2 regions of the Cohnella abietis genome follow, and region 2 is predicted to be linked to the other one. Evidence: riboswitches for the same ligand, from Rfam matches in the RefSeq annotation. Region 2 holds a riboswitch; the other holds the start of a gene.
The links. A riboswitch is a leader RNA that binds a small molecule or an ion and turns the genes downstream of it on or off. The one in region 2 is predicted to bind cyclic di-GMP.
Positions count from the first base shown of each region.

Region 1: it holds a riboswitch for cyclic di-GMP, as region 2 does, so the genes downstream of both, KCTCHS21_RS28720 (FapA family protein) here and KCTCHS21_RS23145 (PilZ domain-containing protein) in region 2, are expected to answer to the same signal.

Region 1 is NZ_AP019400.1:6,545,829-6,553,432, forward strand. Features, by position in the region: gene KCTCHS21_RS28700 (class I SAM-dependent methyltransferase) at 1-82, opposite strand, end outside; gene KCTCHS21_RS28705 (MerR family transcriptional regulator) at 194-1,198, shown strand; gene KCTCHS21_RS28710 (GGDEF domain-containing protein) at 1,317-1,964, shown strand; gene KCTCHS21_RS28715 (HD-GYP domain-containing protein) at 2,004-3,005, opposite strand; gene KCTCHS21_RS28720 (FapA family protein) at 3,053-4,912, opposite strand; cyclic di-GMP riboswitch class I at 5,108-5,194, opposite strand; gene KCTCHS21_RS28725 (branched-chain amino acid aminotransferase) at 5,351-6,418, opposite strand; gene KCTCHS21_RS28730 (cold-shock protein) at 6,597-6,797, opposite strand.
Region 2 is NZ_AP019400.1:5,211,272-5,218,875, reverse strand. Features, by position in the region: gene yyaC (spore protease YyaC) at 1-139, shown strand, start outside; gene KCTCHS21_RS23165 (alpha/beta fold hydrolase) at 162-959, shown strand; gene KCTCHS21_RS23160 (DUF6483 family protein) at 961-1,620, shown strand; gene KCTCHS21_RS23155 (class I SAM-dependent methyltransferase) at 1,620-2,783, shown strand; gene KCTCHS21_RS23150 (histidine kinase N-terminal 7TM domain-containing diguanylate cyclase) at 2,959-4,617, shown strand; cyclic di-GMP riboswitch class I at 4,701-4,788, shown strand; gene KCTCHS21_RS23145 (PilZ domain-containing protein) at 5,055-5,762, shown strand; gene KCTCHS21_RS23140 (IS4 family transposase) at 6,596-7,604, shown strand, end outside.

The DNA.
Region 1 (7,604 bases), 1.3 Mb from region 2:
TCGCATATACAATAGATATTGTAGCTAATAGTGCGGAAACAAGTACAATAATGGATATCAACTCATAGAGACTGACCTTCATGGTGCACCTCCAGCTATAGGTCATACGCCAATCTAATCTAATGGCACTTACTACTATCCCTTTACATTGACGTTAGGTCAATGTTTACAATAAAAATAAAGGAGGGCTGACATGAAAATAAAAGAGGTTACTAATAAGCTTAATATCTCGCCAAGAGCAGTCCGTTTCTACGAGCACAAAGGCTTGCTGTCTCCCTCCAAGCATCCGGACAATCAATATCGCACCTTCACGGATAAGGATATCTGGAGGCTGCAGACTATCATCTCCCTTAGGGAGGCTGGTATGTCTATATCTGATATTAAACAGGCTTTAGAGAGCTGGGACGAGGACGACAAGGAGGAGCTACAGTATTATCTGGAGCTGCAACGGTCGGTCATGATGTCAGAGTGGCTGCAGATCAAACAAGCCATCGAAACGACCGAGCACATGATCCAGCTTCTCAAAACCGAGCAATCCTTACCCCTCGAGCATATATTCCAGCTGGCAGAGGCGTCTAAGAAACGGCGAGAGCACCGTGGCAATTGGGAGGATAGGTGGAACTTCAATCAGTTAGCAACCACTCATGATGAGCGAGTTTCCGCGAATTCAGGAAACTATGCAGACTACGATCAAGCGCTAGACCTTATCGTACGTCAGATACGACCTATCGATAACGAGCAAGGGCTCGATATTGGAACGGGGACTGGGAATTTGGCTGTACGGTTTATGGATCTAGGTCATACCATGTCAGGCGTTGATCAATCGAAGGAGATGCTGCGCCTCTGCCATAAGAAGCACCCTTCACTGGAAACAAGATTGGGGAATTTTCTAGCCCTCCCTTATCTTGAGGAGCAATTTGATTTCGTTGTGTCCAGCTTTGCCTTTCATCACCTAACTCCCGACCAACAGCCTCTGGCTTTAGAAGAAATAGGTAGAGTGCTTAAGCCAAGCGGTCGTATATGTATAGCCGATCTCATGGAATCGAATAACGGGAGTAAAGAAAGCTCTCCAGATTACCCTTCGATCCATTCTTTAGTGGACTGGTTTGAAAGAAACGGCTACAACTCAGTTGTTACCCCTGTAAATAAACGGCTTCACCTTATATACGCCAGTAAGGATGAGCAGCACCTTGTTTAATTGTAACTGTACCCCCCGTTTGGGGGATTTTTTTTGTCCAATAGAAGACTATAGTTATAAGATGGGCAATCAACATACTTAAGTTACTCAAACAACTGGTAAGGGCGGTGTTTCAATTATGAGTTATAGGGGCAGACTACTCTCACTTGCTATCGTCATCTTAAATACTGCGCTCCTGATTTTATTATCATACACGCGGCAAAGTAACAGTTATTACGCCCTAATCATTAGCATAGCGGCACTCTACGCCTTAGTAGGCTGGCGGTTGGGAAAGAAATATGACCAAGCAAAGTATTATGCTGAGATTGACGAGTTAACCCAAGTTAATAATCGTAGGTTCGCCTTGCAAATCTTCCCTAAGCTCAAGAAAGATGCAGACAGAAAATCAAGTAAAATCATGATTGTAATCATTGATATCGATCACTTCAAAACCATTAATGACTTGTATAGCCATGACATCGGAGATCAGGTTCTGCGACAAATTTCTGATGCCTTAACCGATTCCTTCAGAAATACGGATTATATTATCAGATGGGGCGGAGATGAGTTTCTCGTTATTCTTCCCAACGTTGACGAACAAGCTACAGCAGCTTTACATATTCACATGCAAGAAAGAATAAAGAAAATTTCCATTCCTATTTCAATCGCTGTGTCCGTTTCTGTAGGTCAATCTTTATACCCTGATGAAGGCAAAAATTTAGACGAGCTTATCAAGGTGGCTGATCAAAATATGTATACACATAAAAACAGCAAAGCTAAGGGATAAAAATACTTTTCCTTTTCCCTAAACTTATGCAATCCCATCTTATAAAATTTTCTCTAGATGGATCTGCTGCTCTTTACTTAGATCAATATACACTCCCTTAACTTCAACGACTGGATGAACCGGGTCCTGAGCACTGACCATTACAATTTTCCCTTCATTCCCATCCGATAAAACCACTGTATTACCAATCATTGCGTCCATAAGCCGTTTCAGAAAGCTAAGCGTAATTCCTGGATCAAATGAGCCATATAGGTTGTCAGACATTTCCTTAAGCACTTTGTAGAATGGAACAGGCTGCTTATACACTCGCTTGGAAACCATTGCATGAAAGACATCTGCTACCGCAACGATTTTACTGTAAACATCGATATGGCTCCCTTTTAATCCAAAGGGATATCCGCTCCCATCTTCACGTTCATGATGCTGTAGCGCAACATAAGCATATCGTTCCGGAATACCTACAGATTTTTTGAGAATTTCATACCCGTAGACAGAATGCTCCTTCACTACCTTGAATTCCTCTTCCGTCAGCTTCCCCGGCTTATTAAGAATAGCTCCCGGTATTTTAGCTTTCCCGATATCATGAAGAAATCCCGCCGTAGTGAGCTCCAGCAGCTCCGCTTCATTTAAACCGCGGGTTTTGCCAATTAGCTTAGATAACAATGCGACGCCTATACTATGTCTGTATACATACTCATCATGAACCTCTAAGTGGACCAGAATTTCACTCAAATTCGGGTGATTGCTCATGAACATGATTATCGGGATAATTCTGTCACGTACGTCAGCAAATGGAACGCTGCCGTAATTTCTCGCTTTGTCAAACAAATCCCTAACTTCTTTTATCGCAGAATCGATTAAATCTAGAATGGATACTGGCTCTACATCATCATCTGACAATACGATGTTCTGTTGAGCAAGCCGATCGATATCTTTGATTGTTAACACCCTATGATTCGGGATAATTAAGGTTCCTATGTCGTTGTAAATGTTTTTGTTTACTCGCATATTCAAGAAAGACTCCTGCTGCGGATCATCCATATCTATACCACCTACCACTTTCCGTTATCAGACTTCACTCGGGTGGTCTATACCTGCTTCTTCAGTGCCTGGATATCGAAAGTCGTGTTTTCGACAGGCTCAAAGATATCCTTGCAATATTTACCTATGCAAACCCGACCAGCATACATTTTTTTCACCTGAATCTTCCGCCTTGCCTTTAGCACCGTATTGGCGCCCGTCTGTCCACCGATAATCTGAGCTATTATGCTGTCTCCTGCTTCAAGCTGGGACCCTCTGCACATAGAGCTTTGATGGACAAAAATAATATTCCTTGCGGCGTATAGATCGCACAACAGTACACCGTCACGATGGATGACAATGTCGCCATTGGACTTCAGCTCGCTGTTATGGCACTGATTGATACTAATTTCTACATATGCCTCCTGCATTCTCTCAATTTCGTCATGGGTTACCTTAAGTAATTCTAGGAAGCTTTGAACAAACCCGTATGTTGCCATCTCGACGATCTTAGTCGGCTGCGAGAAAATTTCCGCAACCTCCTTTAGCTTCACATATTCCTCTTGTTTAATTTGCTGGATATTATCAATGACAGCGAGAAGCTCCTTGATGGCATCAGGGATTTCCATCATTTTAGTTTCCATGAGCAGATTCACAATCTGTCCATAAGAAACCTCTTGCTTCTTCGACTCCAAAGCTTGTACAAGTAGCTTGGAAGCATACAATAGCTTCTCTATGTAATCGCACAACTGCTTAGAAGAATGATAGAGTCTATTAAACAATACGCCAAAATAACCGGAGTAAAGCTTGCTCGCAATAACATTGCCTCTCACATTAATGCTTCCCGTGGCTGTAATCGTTGAGCTATATACGTTGCCATAGACATAAACATTACCGAGAGATTCTATAATCATATTGTCTGTTACATCTCCGTAAACAATAACATCCCCGGAGAACACGATATTGCCCGTCTTGATGTCTACGTTCCCTGAAATAACATAAGAAGTAGAGATATCGAGAGTTTTGATTTTACTTCCCGTTATCCTTGGCCTTCCCTGTGTCCGCGCCACGACGGAGCCATCTGGCATAAGCTCGACATTCGCTTTCACCATGATGGGGAGGTCCTTGGGCGGGCTGGGCACCGTAACACAGCCTAGCACATCATACCCAGCGGTCCCGTCCAGCATAGGAATTTTCTTCGCCATCATTTCTCCTTTACGAATGGATGGAATTCGTAGATGGTCGCGGAAATCGATAGTCCCGTCCACCTCAAAAAATTCACTCTCCACTTGCTGGGGAAAATAAACTTCAAGCTGTGCGTCCTTGCCCTGAATGGTCTCTTTGCCACTGGCCACGACTACGGGCAGGAAAGTAGGGTTTAACAGCTCTTGCTGGATAACAGCGAATTCGATTCTCGCTTTAATGGACATCGCCTCAAGCTTGCTAATAACATCGCCAAGCTGCACCGTCTTCAGTACAATATCTATGTCCTCTGCGACTCTTACAGTCAGCTGCTGGGCCGGTCCATCATCAACAAGTCGGCAGGAATAGCGCGCCTTAGCATGAAGGTGTAAGTAAGCTGCGAGCTTGTCATCCGAGATAATTATCTCAAATAGGGGCTGCTCTTCATTTTCCCAGGATATTCGATCCTCTGCTGTCACTTTCGATTCCTGATAAATTTCCTTATCATTAATAAACAGTCTGACTGGGCTCATAGGGTTAATGACAGCATATTCTCCCCCATGGATTGGATTCTGAACGGTAATCCGCTGATTCATAACGTGGATCGACCCATCCTGCTTCTTCTTATTAAGCGGGGCTTCCACTCCTCCTACTTCATCACCCGTTTCATGACTTCGTGAAGACTCTTCCAGATTTAATTGATTGATTAGCTTCTTCAATTCGGTTTCGGAAACCGGTTTCTTCAAGTAAAGCACCTCTCAAATCGCAAACTAATAGAAGCCTGCCGGTTAAGCGTACACGCATAAACAGCTTTCGCTGTCTTTTGGATAGCGAAAGAATGTATATGTCTGAGGTTATTCAGAAATGGATATGTGAGAAACTTTTTCAGTCCGAATAACTAAAAAAAGACATCCTCCAGAATGGAAGATGCCTACGCTCCATTCGACGGCTTGGCAACCTTAGAACGTTAGTTCCTTAGGCCCATAGCTTTGCGTCCCCCTCTTTCGAAAGGTTTGCCTTTTCGTGTATGCGGATCATTGTTGTATATACTTTATGACTAATTAATTTTCAATTTAATACCTTATATTAGGTATTCTTACCTTCATTATAAGATTATAGTCGCACTCTTTTCAATAGCCTGATCGATAATTGTATGATATTGTCGATTTTAGCTCATAAATTGCTTAGAGTTTCACAACCCAACCAAATGGATCTTCCAATGTTCCTCTTTGTATGCCCGTCATGAAATCATATATTTTAGCGGAGAGCGGCCCGGTCCGACCTTCATTGAGCGCAAGCTTATCACCTTGCCAATTCAATTCCCCTATTGGAGAAATAACTGCAGCTGTCCCTGTCCCGAACGCTTCCTCCAACGTACCATTACGATAAGCTTCAACTAGCTCATTAATCGAGATCGCTCTCTCCTCAACCTCAATATCCCAATACCGCAGCAGCTGAATAACCGAATCCCTCGTTACCCCGTCTAATATGCTTCCATTTAATGCTGGAGTAATGACCTTGCCGCCTACTTTGAAAAAGACATTCATACTCCCGACTTCCTCGATGTATTTCCGATGTACACCATCAAGCCAAAGCACCTGAGAATATCCTTTGTCAGTAGCTTCCTGCTGCGCTTTAAGTCCTGCCGCGTAGTTTCCGCCAGTCTTGGCATTTCCTACTCCGCCTGTCACAGCACGAACGTACTCGGACTCGACGAAGATGCTAACTGGATTGATTCCTTCTGCATAATAAGAGCCGACCGGTGACAGGATGATCATAAAATGATATTGCTCGGATGGAGATACTCCCAGCGTAGCTTGTGTCGCGATAACGAACGGTCGAATATAGAGTGAGGTGCCTTGCTCGTCCGGAATCCATTCCTCATCCACTAGAACAAGCTTTCTTAACGCCTCCATTATTACGTTCTCGTCGAGGGCAGGAATGCTTAGACGGGCGTTGGAACGATTGAGCCTCTGTAGGTTCTTATAGGGACGGAACATCAGAATGCGGCCCTCAGCCGTCTTATATGCTTTCATTCCTTCAAACACGGTTTGACCGTAATGGAAAACCTTTGCTGCTGGATCCAACGAAATGGGCTGATACGGAATGATACGCGGATCGTGCCAGCCCTTCCCTGCATCATAGTCCATAATAAACATATGATCCGTAAAATACTTCCCAAAGCTAAGCTGATCAATTTCGGGTTTTTGTTTCTTAGCAGAGGTTAGCTCCACCGAAATATTGAGATCCATTCAAACATCTTCTCCTTAATTCGTCAGTTATTATTGCCTCGATCCTATGCTTTACCTAATACTAAACAGGTTACCATAAAGAGTGCCGAACTCCAAAGGGATATTAGTATGATTTAGTCAAGAAACGACAAAATGCCCCTAACCTAGAAGGTTAGGGGCATCTCTATCGTTATAAAGCTTACAGTTTTACAACGTTTTCTGCTTGTGGTCCACGGTTGCCTTGAACGATGTTGAATTCAACGCGTTGGCCTTCGTCAAGGGATTTGTAACCGTCGCCTTGAATTGCGGAGAAATGTACGAATACGTCATTTCCACCTTCTACTTCGATAAATCCAAATCCTTTGTCTGCGTTAAACCATTTCACTGTACCTTGTTCCATTTTTGAAAACCTCCATAAAGTTATTAACATGTTTTTTTCGCTCAAACAAAAATCACACATTGAAAAGGGTACCATATCACGATGATCACTTTTTCAATACGTGATTCCAGTGTTTAGATATTTATGTAAGAACTTAACTATACCACAGGATAAACATAATTGCAAACATTTGTCGGCAAGTAATTAAAAAAAGATCATTTCATGCACATTCCAGCTGCCATTGGGCTAGGGAATGGGGGCGGGGAATGACAGAGTTAAGCGGCGGGGCAGGCTAATTTACGCACACTAGCTCGGCTTCGGACGGAGTTAGTCGGCGAGGCAGACTAATTTACTCCAACTTACATAGTTTGATCCAAAGTTACGCGGTGACTCCGACTAATTACCTTCAGTTGCTGTGCTTTGGGGCAGAGTTACGCGGCGCGGCAGACTAATTTACTCCAACTTACATAGTTTGATCCAGAGTTACGCGGTGACTCCCAGTAGCATTGCATTAAAATTTCAGCAGGTTGTCAAGGTTACTTCCACGAAGTAAAATGTGCTAAATTTGTATGATTTTATTTAATCAGACAATAAAAAAGCTCCTATAATTAGGGGAGAGGGTGTCCTGTCCAAATCCTAATTAAAGGAACTTCCGCATGGACAAGAATACTACAAAATCGGTCATAACGGAATACCTTTCCCCGTTAAACCACAATTTTTTATTGGCTTCCATTCAAAGTCGCGGGTTTGAGCGAAAATACATAGGTGAGCTAGTCTCTGCGGATAAAAGTTGCTCGGCGCGGCAGACTAATTTACTCCAATTTGCGT
Region 2 (7,604 bases):
CTCCTATAGCATAGCAGGAGTAGTTAACGCCGTAAGCTTAAAGCCTTATTGGACCTTGCAGTCAACGTCGCTATATCAGGTAATGGGGATGGCTCGACAGATAGCCGATGCGATAACTCTTCAATGGGGTAATAAATAATAATAGAAAGGTGATGTTAGGGATGAAAAAAGTTACTCTATCCTCAGGAACGACGATTGCATATGAAGAAGCAGGAAACGGGCAGCCGATTGTGCTGCTGCATGGTTTTTGCGGAAGCCATCAATACTGGGATGAGGTGCTTCCATTATTATCAAGTCATGGTCATATTATAGCTCCTGACTTACGGGGACACGGAGCTTCCTCAGCTACCGAGGGCGTATATTCAATGGAGCTGTTGGCTGATGAACTAGTTGATTTGTTGGATGAGCTGGACCTGCCAATGGTAAATTTATTTGGTCACTCCTTGGGAGGATACGTTGCACTAGCTTTTGCAGAGAAGTATCCAGAGCGGTTACTTACGCTTGGCCTAGTGCACTCCACCTCCTTTCCAGACAGTGAGGCTGCGCAAGCTAATCGCTTAAAAGCAGTGGAAGCCATTAAGCAGGATGGAATCAACACATTTGTTGAGGGATTAATTCCTAAGCTATTTGTGCCTAACTCCAGCGAAAGCAGGCAGGAGCTATTAAGGAAAGCGATTGAGATTGGCTACAGCACGTCGCCACTTGGAGCAATAGGCTGTTCGCTTGGCATGAGGGAGAGACCTGATCGTGGAGCTGTTCTTGAACAACTTCAAGCTCCTATTCTGCTTCTAGCGGGTGAACGAGACGAAGTTATTCCACCGGAGAAGAGATTCCCGGTAGCGAAGATCAACGTAACAGCGGTCACTATTGAAGGTGTCGCTCATATGGGGATGCTGGAAAACCCACAGGAATTCGCAGCAGCTGTCGGTACATTTCTAGAACGGAATCGAGGGGAATAAAATGTTTGAACGTGATTATTTGGTCAGATTACTTACGCAAGCAGGACTTGTGATTGCCAAAGCAATCGGATTAAGAGAACAGAAAAAGCAAAAGGAAGCCCTCGATATTATTGATGAATTTCTCGGGAAGGAGCTGCGCCTCCGATCGCGGCTTGCAATGGGCTTATCAGATGAGGACTTATTATCGATGCTTACGGTTACCGGTGCCCCCAATGCGGAATCCGTTGCTGTAGTCGCCGCTCTTCTACAGCAAGAAGCTGATCTGCTGGCAGACTTAGGACAAGAGGACCAAAGCGTGCCAAGATATGCCAAGGCGTTGCGGCTAAACATCTACTTGATCCGTAATAACATGGAGGTAGAGGACTGGAAGGTTCGCGAGCGCATAGTAGAATTAATTGAGGCGCTATCTTCTTATGAGATAGACTCGGATACGAAGCTTGCTTTATGGCAATGGTATGAAACGAATGGAGAGCTCGCTCAAGCGGAGGATCTGCTTTACGAGCTTCAGGACCAAGGTGACGTTACTGCTGAGACAGGTGATGCATTTTACGAGAGATTATCCGCATATGACGACTCCGAGCTGGAAGCTGGAGGTCTGTCTCGCAACGAAATGGTAGAAGGGCGCAGACAATGGAGTGCCTTAATGAAGGAGAATGCGTAATGAACGGTAAGGTACAACCAGAGGAATGGGTTCACTTTATAGAGAGAATCGTAGCCGAGGAGCAGCTTATCCAGGCTTCTTTTAGCGCACCAAGACGTAAGGAAGAGGATACGCCAGTCAAGCTGACGGTACGTCCGATTAAATTAAAGAACGGTCTCTTTTATCAATTCGAGCGTCATCAGAGCAACAAGGTGTTTCATGAGAACATCACCCCCGAGCAGGTCGGTGAGCAGCTCCAATCGGTTATGGAACAGTATAAGCAGGCTTTGTTCAAAATCACGGATGCGGATGTTCAGGTATTGGCAAACAAGAAGGGGAAGCTGTCTTTAATTACCCATTCGAAGGTGAGTAAGAGGGAAAACATTCCACAAGAGCATAATCGGAATAAAACATATGTACTTCCAGAAGGCGAGCCTGTGCCTTTCTTATTTGCACTTGGTGTCATGAACGCAGAGGGACGGGTTATTAAAGCCAAATATGATAAGTTCCGTCAAATCAACCGTTTCCTTGAGATGGTCTCAGATGTGATTCCTGACCTGCCTCGTGATAAGCCGTTAACTATTGTTGATTTCGGATGCGGCAAATCTTATTTAACCTTCGCGTTGTATCATTTGCTTGCCATTAAAGAGAAGCTTCCCGTTCGCATTATCGGCTTGGATTTAAAGCAGGACGTAATTGAAACGTGCTCAAAGCTCGCACGCGAGTTAGAATGGGACAATCTAACTTTCTCCGTTGGCGATATTTCAAATTTTGAAGGGTATACCTCTGTAGACATGGTAGTTACTCTCCATGCGTGCGATACGGCAACAGATGCTGCGTTACTAAAGGCGATTGGTTGGGAAGCGAGTGTTATTCTATCTGTGCCGTGCTGTCAGCATGAGCTGTTTCGTCAAATCTCTCAGCCGATTTTAAAGCCGTTACTTAAGCATGGCATTCTTAAGGAGCGCTTTTCCGCATTGGTTACAGATGCTATTCGCGCTAATCTTCTCGAATTGGCTGGTTACCGAACGCAATTGCTGGAGTTTATCGATATGGAGCACACGCCCAAAAATATTCTTATACGCGCTGTAAAAGCTAGGAAGACGGATCTAGAAGAGGTAAAACAGGAATACGTAAAATTCAGGGACTTTTTGGGTGTTTCCCCTTTTATGGAAAAACAATGAGATAAATATGCCTAAAGTCACGAGTTGCAGGTTAAATAGTCCTTGAATTGATTTAAAAATTGCATAAAACCGATTCTTTTGACGGATAACCTGTTGTAGATAAAAGCAGCACTATGGTAAAATCAAGCAGAGCCTGTCCTAGTTTTTACTATAGCCCTTTTGTGAAAAGGTGAATATGTTGGGATTTCAATGGACGGATTTTACCCTATTTGTATTGCTTTTCATGTTATTCGTAAGCGTAATCGCTTTTAATAGAATCACTCAAACTCATAAGGTATATTTAGCCTTTCATTTTGTGATGATGCTTTGGCCTTTGGGCCAGTTTGCTGTGAAGATGACCGACTATACGCAGTTCCAGCTTTTCTTCATTAATACTTCATTTGTAGCGATGGGGCTGCTGGGGCCAGGCTGGCTTATTTTCGTTTTTTTCCTCACCGGGAGGGCAGCTCAGCTAAAAGCCAGTCGTACTTTATTGTATCTTCTTCCAGCAGCGCTATGTATAATCGGAGCTTTGTGGAATCCGAATGGATTGTTTATGTCCCCTGTAGCCGGCAATTACTTAGAACGTGTTTATGGGCCGTTATTCTGGTTGCTTGTTCTCGTTCAGTTCGCCTATTTCTTTACCGCTTTAATGAGTATGTTCCATGCTCTCAAAACAGTCAGCTCCGTTAATCAACGTAAGCAGCTTGGAACCGCTCTTATCGGTATGTTCGTTTTAACCGGGTTTGGGCTTCTCGATGTGCTTATTAACGTACTCTTGTCGCAATGGCTTCCAATTGTTCCTGGACTGCTGGCGTCGGGCATTTTATTGTCTGATTTATGCTTTGTTATTGCTATCTATCGATTTGGAATGTTTGATATTCTAAGTATGGCACAGCGTGATATATTCGAGCATATGACTACCGGTATTATCGTTGTAGATGAGAATGACAAGGTACTTGAGGTTAATCGCGGAGCTTCTCCTTTCGTGCAATCAGCTAAAGGGGAAATTTTCGAGATGGACAGATTTCTTGCTCCGTTACAGGCTCAAGGAGAGGTCTATGAGTTTCTGTACCGCTACTTGCATCATCCCTATGAGAAGATGCAAATGGAATTTTCTCTACCGGAAAATGGTGGCCGGCATGTATCTATTCAGATTTCGCCAGTGGTGGACGACCGCAAGACGTTGCTGGGACGTATTATTACGTTTCATGACGTTACAGAGCTTCGCAAGCTTGTCGTGGAGATGAATCGCAAAAATGAAGCACTGCACGAACGTAATTTGGAATTGATCACGATACAAGAGGAGCTATTCCGAGTCAATCAGAAGCTGGAGCAGATGGCTGTAACTGATGGGCTAACAGGCTGCTTTAATCGTAGGTATTTGATGCAGCAGTTGGAGCATGAGGTACTGCTCAATATGAGATATCAAATCCCATTTGCTATTGTTCTTTTTGATATTGATCATTTCAAACAGATTAACGATAAATACGGTCATCTTGTAGGTGATGAGGTTCTACGAAGCACTGCAGATATCGTACGTACAAAGCTAAGGAGAACAGATATTCTAGCAAGATACGGTGGAGAAGAGTTTACGATCTATTTGCCTCATACGAATCGTGAGCAGGCGGAGCTATTGGCGGAAAGAATTATGATTGCTGTCGGTGATAATTGGGTGGACGCAGGAACGGAAAAGGTTCATGTTACGATTAGCATGGGGGTTCTATCCGAAACTAGTGAAGATTTATCCTTTGATGATCCGAAGGAATATATGCGTGAGGTATTTTCCAGTGCAGATTCAGCATTGTACAAGGCAAAGAATGAGGGACGAAACCGTGTTGTTATGGCACTATAGGGAACGATCGTTCCTATGGTTTACTAGAAATAAATGTTACTAACTTTCTTACATTATGATACAATCATGATAATAGATTATCGGATTATTAAGGGCAAACTTGCTGAAAAGCAAGGACGCAAAGCCACAGGGTCTAATGTTCGCAAGAACGATGACAGCCTGGCTGCCGAAGGTCCCTAGGGACACATAAGGCGAAACAGGCTGCTTCCATCTGGAGGTCGCCTTTTTTTGTGCGATTAGAAAGCTTGGTAGCTCGATACAAACGTATACTACCGTCCCAAGGACGGTGAAGCCGTTTTACTTGAACAATTAGAAAGTATAAGTTTTGAATTCCTTATACTCATCTAATCGCTCGATACAAACGTATACTACCGTCCCAAGGACGGTGAAGCCGTTTTACTTGCATTAAACAATGTTTGAGAGGTGGTTTGGCGGGAATGACATATGACGATGACAACAATGCAGCTGGATCCGAGCTGGATAAGGATTTACTCCCGTTAAATATACTACTTCACTGTAGAACCGTGGTAGAAGGCAAGAGCTTCCTGACTACTGGAGTAATGACACATGTAGAAGGTGAGCTTTTCGAGGTTGAGGTTCATGAGTATGAGCAGTTTGAGCTTGGCGAAACAGTTAAACTGACGATTTACTCGCCAGCAGGGATACAGTCTATGTCTTCTGTTGTATTCGCTAAATATGAAGGTGCAATTGCACTGCTTCAGCCGCCGGATTTAAGCAAACGTTTCAAGGAGAGACGAGAGCATCCAAGAGTAGAAATTGCCGGTAATGCTCATATTGTGCAAGTACTTAAAGATTCCGGAGAAGTGCTTCCGTTAAACCAAACTGCTGAGCTTATCATTCAAGATATTAGCATTTCGGGTATTAGCTTTTCAGGAAAGTATGAGCCACATTTTGCTGCTAAATCAAAGCTGAGGGCAAATGTGCACATTGGGATTGGGTTTAGCTGTGAGCTTGAAATCATTCGTAGCGATCGACAAGAGGATGGCGTTCTCTGTGGTGCCAAAATGCATGTTCTGGAGCCGGAAATGCTTCGTCCATTACGGGCACTCATTTTAAGACAACAGGTTGAGAAGCATGCTAAGACTCGCCGGGACTTAGGAAAGAAACGGATTTTTAACGGTTGAGTTAAGTGGAAATCGATAAATAACAGTAGAGAAGATCGGATGATTGACAGGCCTGCGCAGAGGCCTGTTTTTTAGTTTTGAGAGATTGAGAAGCTCGGCATCCATTCCTGCAACCTACGTATTTGGTGTGACGTTATACTAAGTAGAGAAGAGCGGAGGTACCGACTAAATCTTGGGATTGGCGTCGTATGCTGAAGAGTTAGGCGGAGGTACCGACTAAATCATGGAACTGGAGTCGGTATGCTGAAGAGTTAGGCGGAGGTGCCGACTAAATCATGGAACTGGAGTCGGTATGCTGAAGAGTTAGGCGGAGATGCCGACTAAATCTTGGAATTAACGTTGTATGCTGAAGAGTTAGGCGGAGATGCCGACTAAATCTTGGAAATAGCGTCGTATGCTGAAGAGTTAGGCGGAGATGCCGACTAAATCTTGGAATTAGCGTCGTAGGGTGGAGAGATAGGCGAAGGTACCGACTAATTCTTGAGATTGGCGTCGTATGCTGAAGAGATAGGCGGAGGTACCGACTAATTCTTGAGATTGGCGTCGTATGCTGAAGAGATAGGCGGAGATGCCGACTAAATCTTGGGATTGGCGTCGTAGGGTGGAGAGATAAGCGCAGGTACCGACTAAATCTTGGAATTAGCGTCGTATGCTGAAGAGTTAGGCGGAGATGCCCAGTAGCATTGCATTAAATTTTCAGCAGGTTGTCAAGGTTACTCCAGCTAAGTAAAATGTGCTAAATTTGTATGATTTTATTTAATCAGACAATAAAAAAGCTCCTATAATTAGGGGAGAGGGTGTCCTGTCCAAATCCTAATTAAAGGAACTTCCGCATGGACAAGAATACTACAAAATCGGTCATAACGGAATACCTTTCCCCGTTAAACCACAATTTTTTATTGGCTTCCATTCAGAGTCGCGGGTTAGATCGTTACGTCAAAAAGCTTCATACGTTTGTTGCCTTACAATTGTTCGTGTTTGCCCAATTGATGCAAACCCCATCTTACGCCAGTCTTAGCTTGCTTTTGAATACAAACAGGAAGCTTCAAAAGACAGTTGGTCTCTCCTCCATTAGTACGGCGCAGCTCTCTCGTAAATGGCGCGACTTAGATCACTCTTTTCTCGCTTATGTGTTTAGCAACATCGCAGGGCAAGCGACCAAAAAATTCGGTTCTGCGAAAACGACCCAGAAGCTCCGTGCGCTTAATCTCGTAGACGCATCTACCATTACGATGTGCTTGTCGAAGTATCGATGGGCGACGTACTCGAAGAAAAAAGCTGGGGTCAGACTGCACCTTAGATTCATTCATTCGGACGCCGCTTCCTTTCCTGAAAAGGTCGTTTTAACCAGTGGAAACGTGCATGAGCGAAAATACATGGGTGAGCTAGTCTCTGCGGATAAAGAGGTACTGAACATCTTCGATCGCGGTTACGTCGACTATAAGAAGTTTGATACCTACTGCAACAACGGCGTTCGGTTCGTCACCCGACTGAGACAAAGCGCATGCATGAAAGTGTTGGAAGAACGCGCTGTGGCATCTGACGCCAATGTAGGTGATGCAACGGTTCTGCTAGGTAGCGACGTTTCGGCATACAAAATGAAAAATCCGCTCAGATTGATCACATGCTTCGACGAAAAGGGCGAACAAGTGCTCATTTGCACCAATGATTTTGAACTGAGTGTGGAAGAGATCGCCGATATTTATCGTAATCGGTGGCAGATCGAGATCTTTTTCAAGTGGATTAAGCAACACTTGCATGTGAAGCACTTCTACGGAACGAGCAGAAATGCGGTGTACAATCAGATCTATGCAGCATTAATCGCTTATTGCTTGGTCCTGC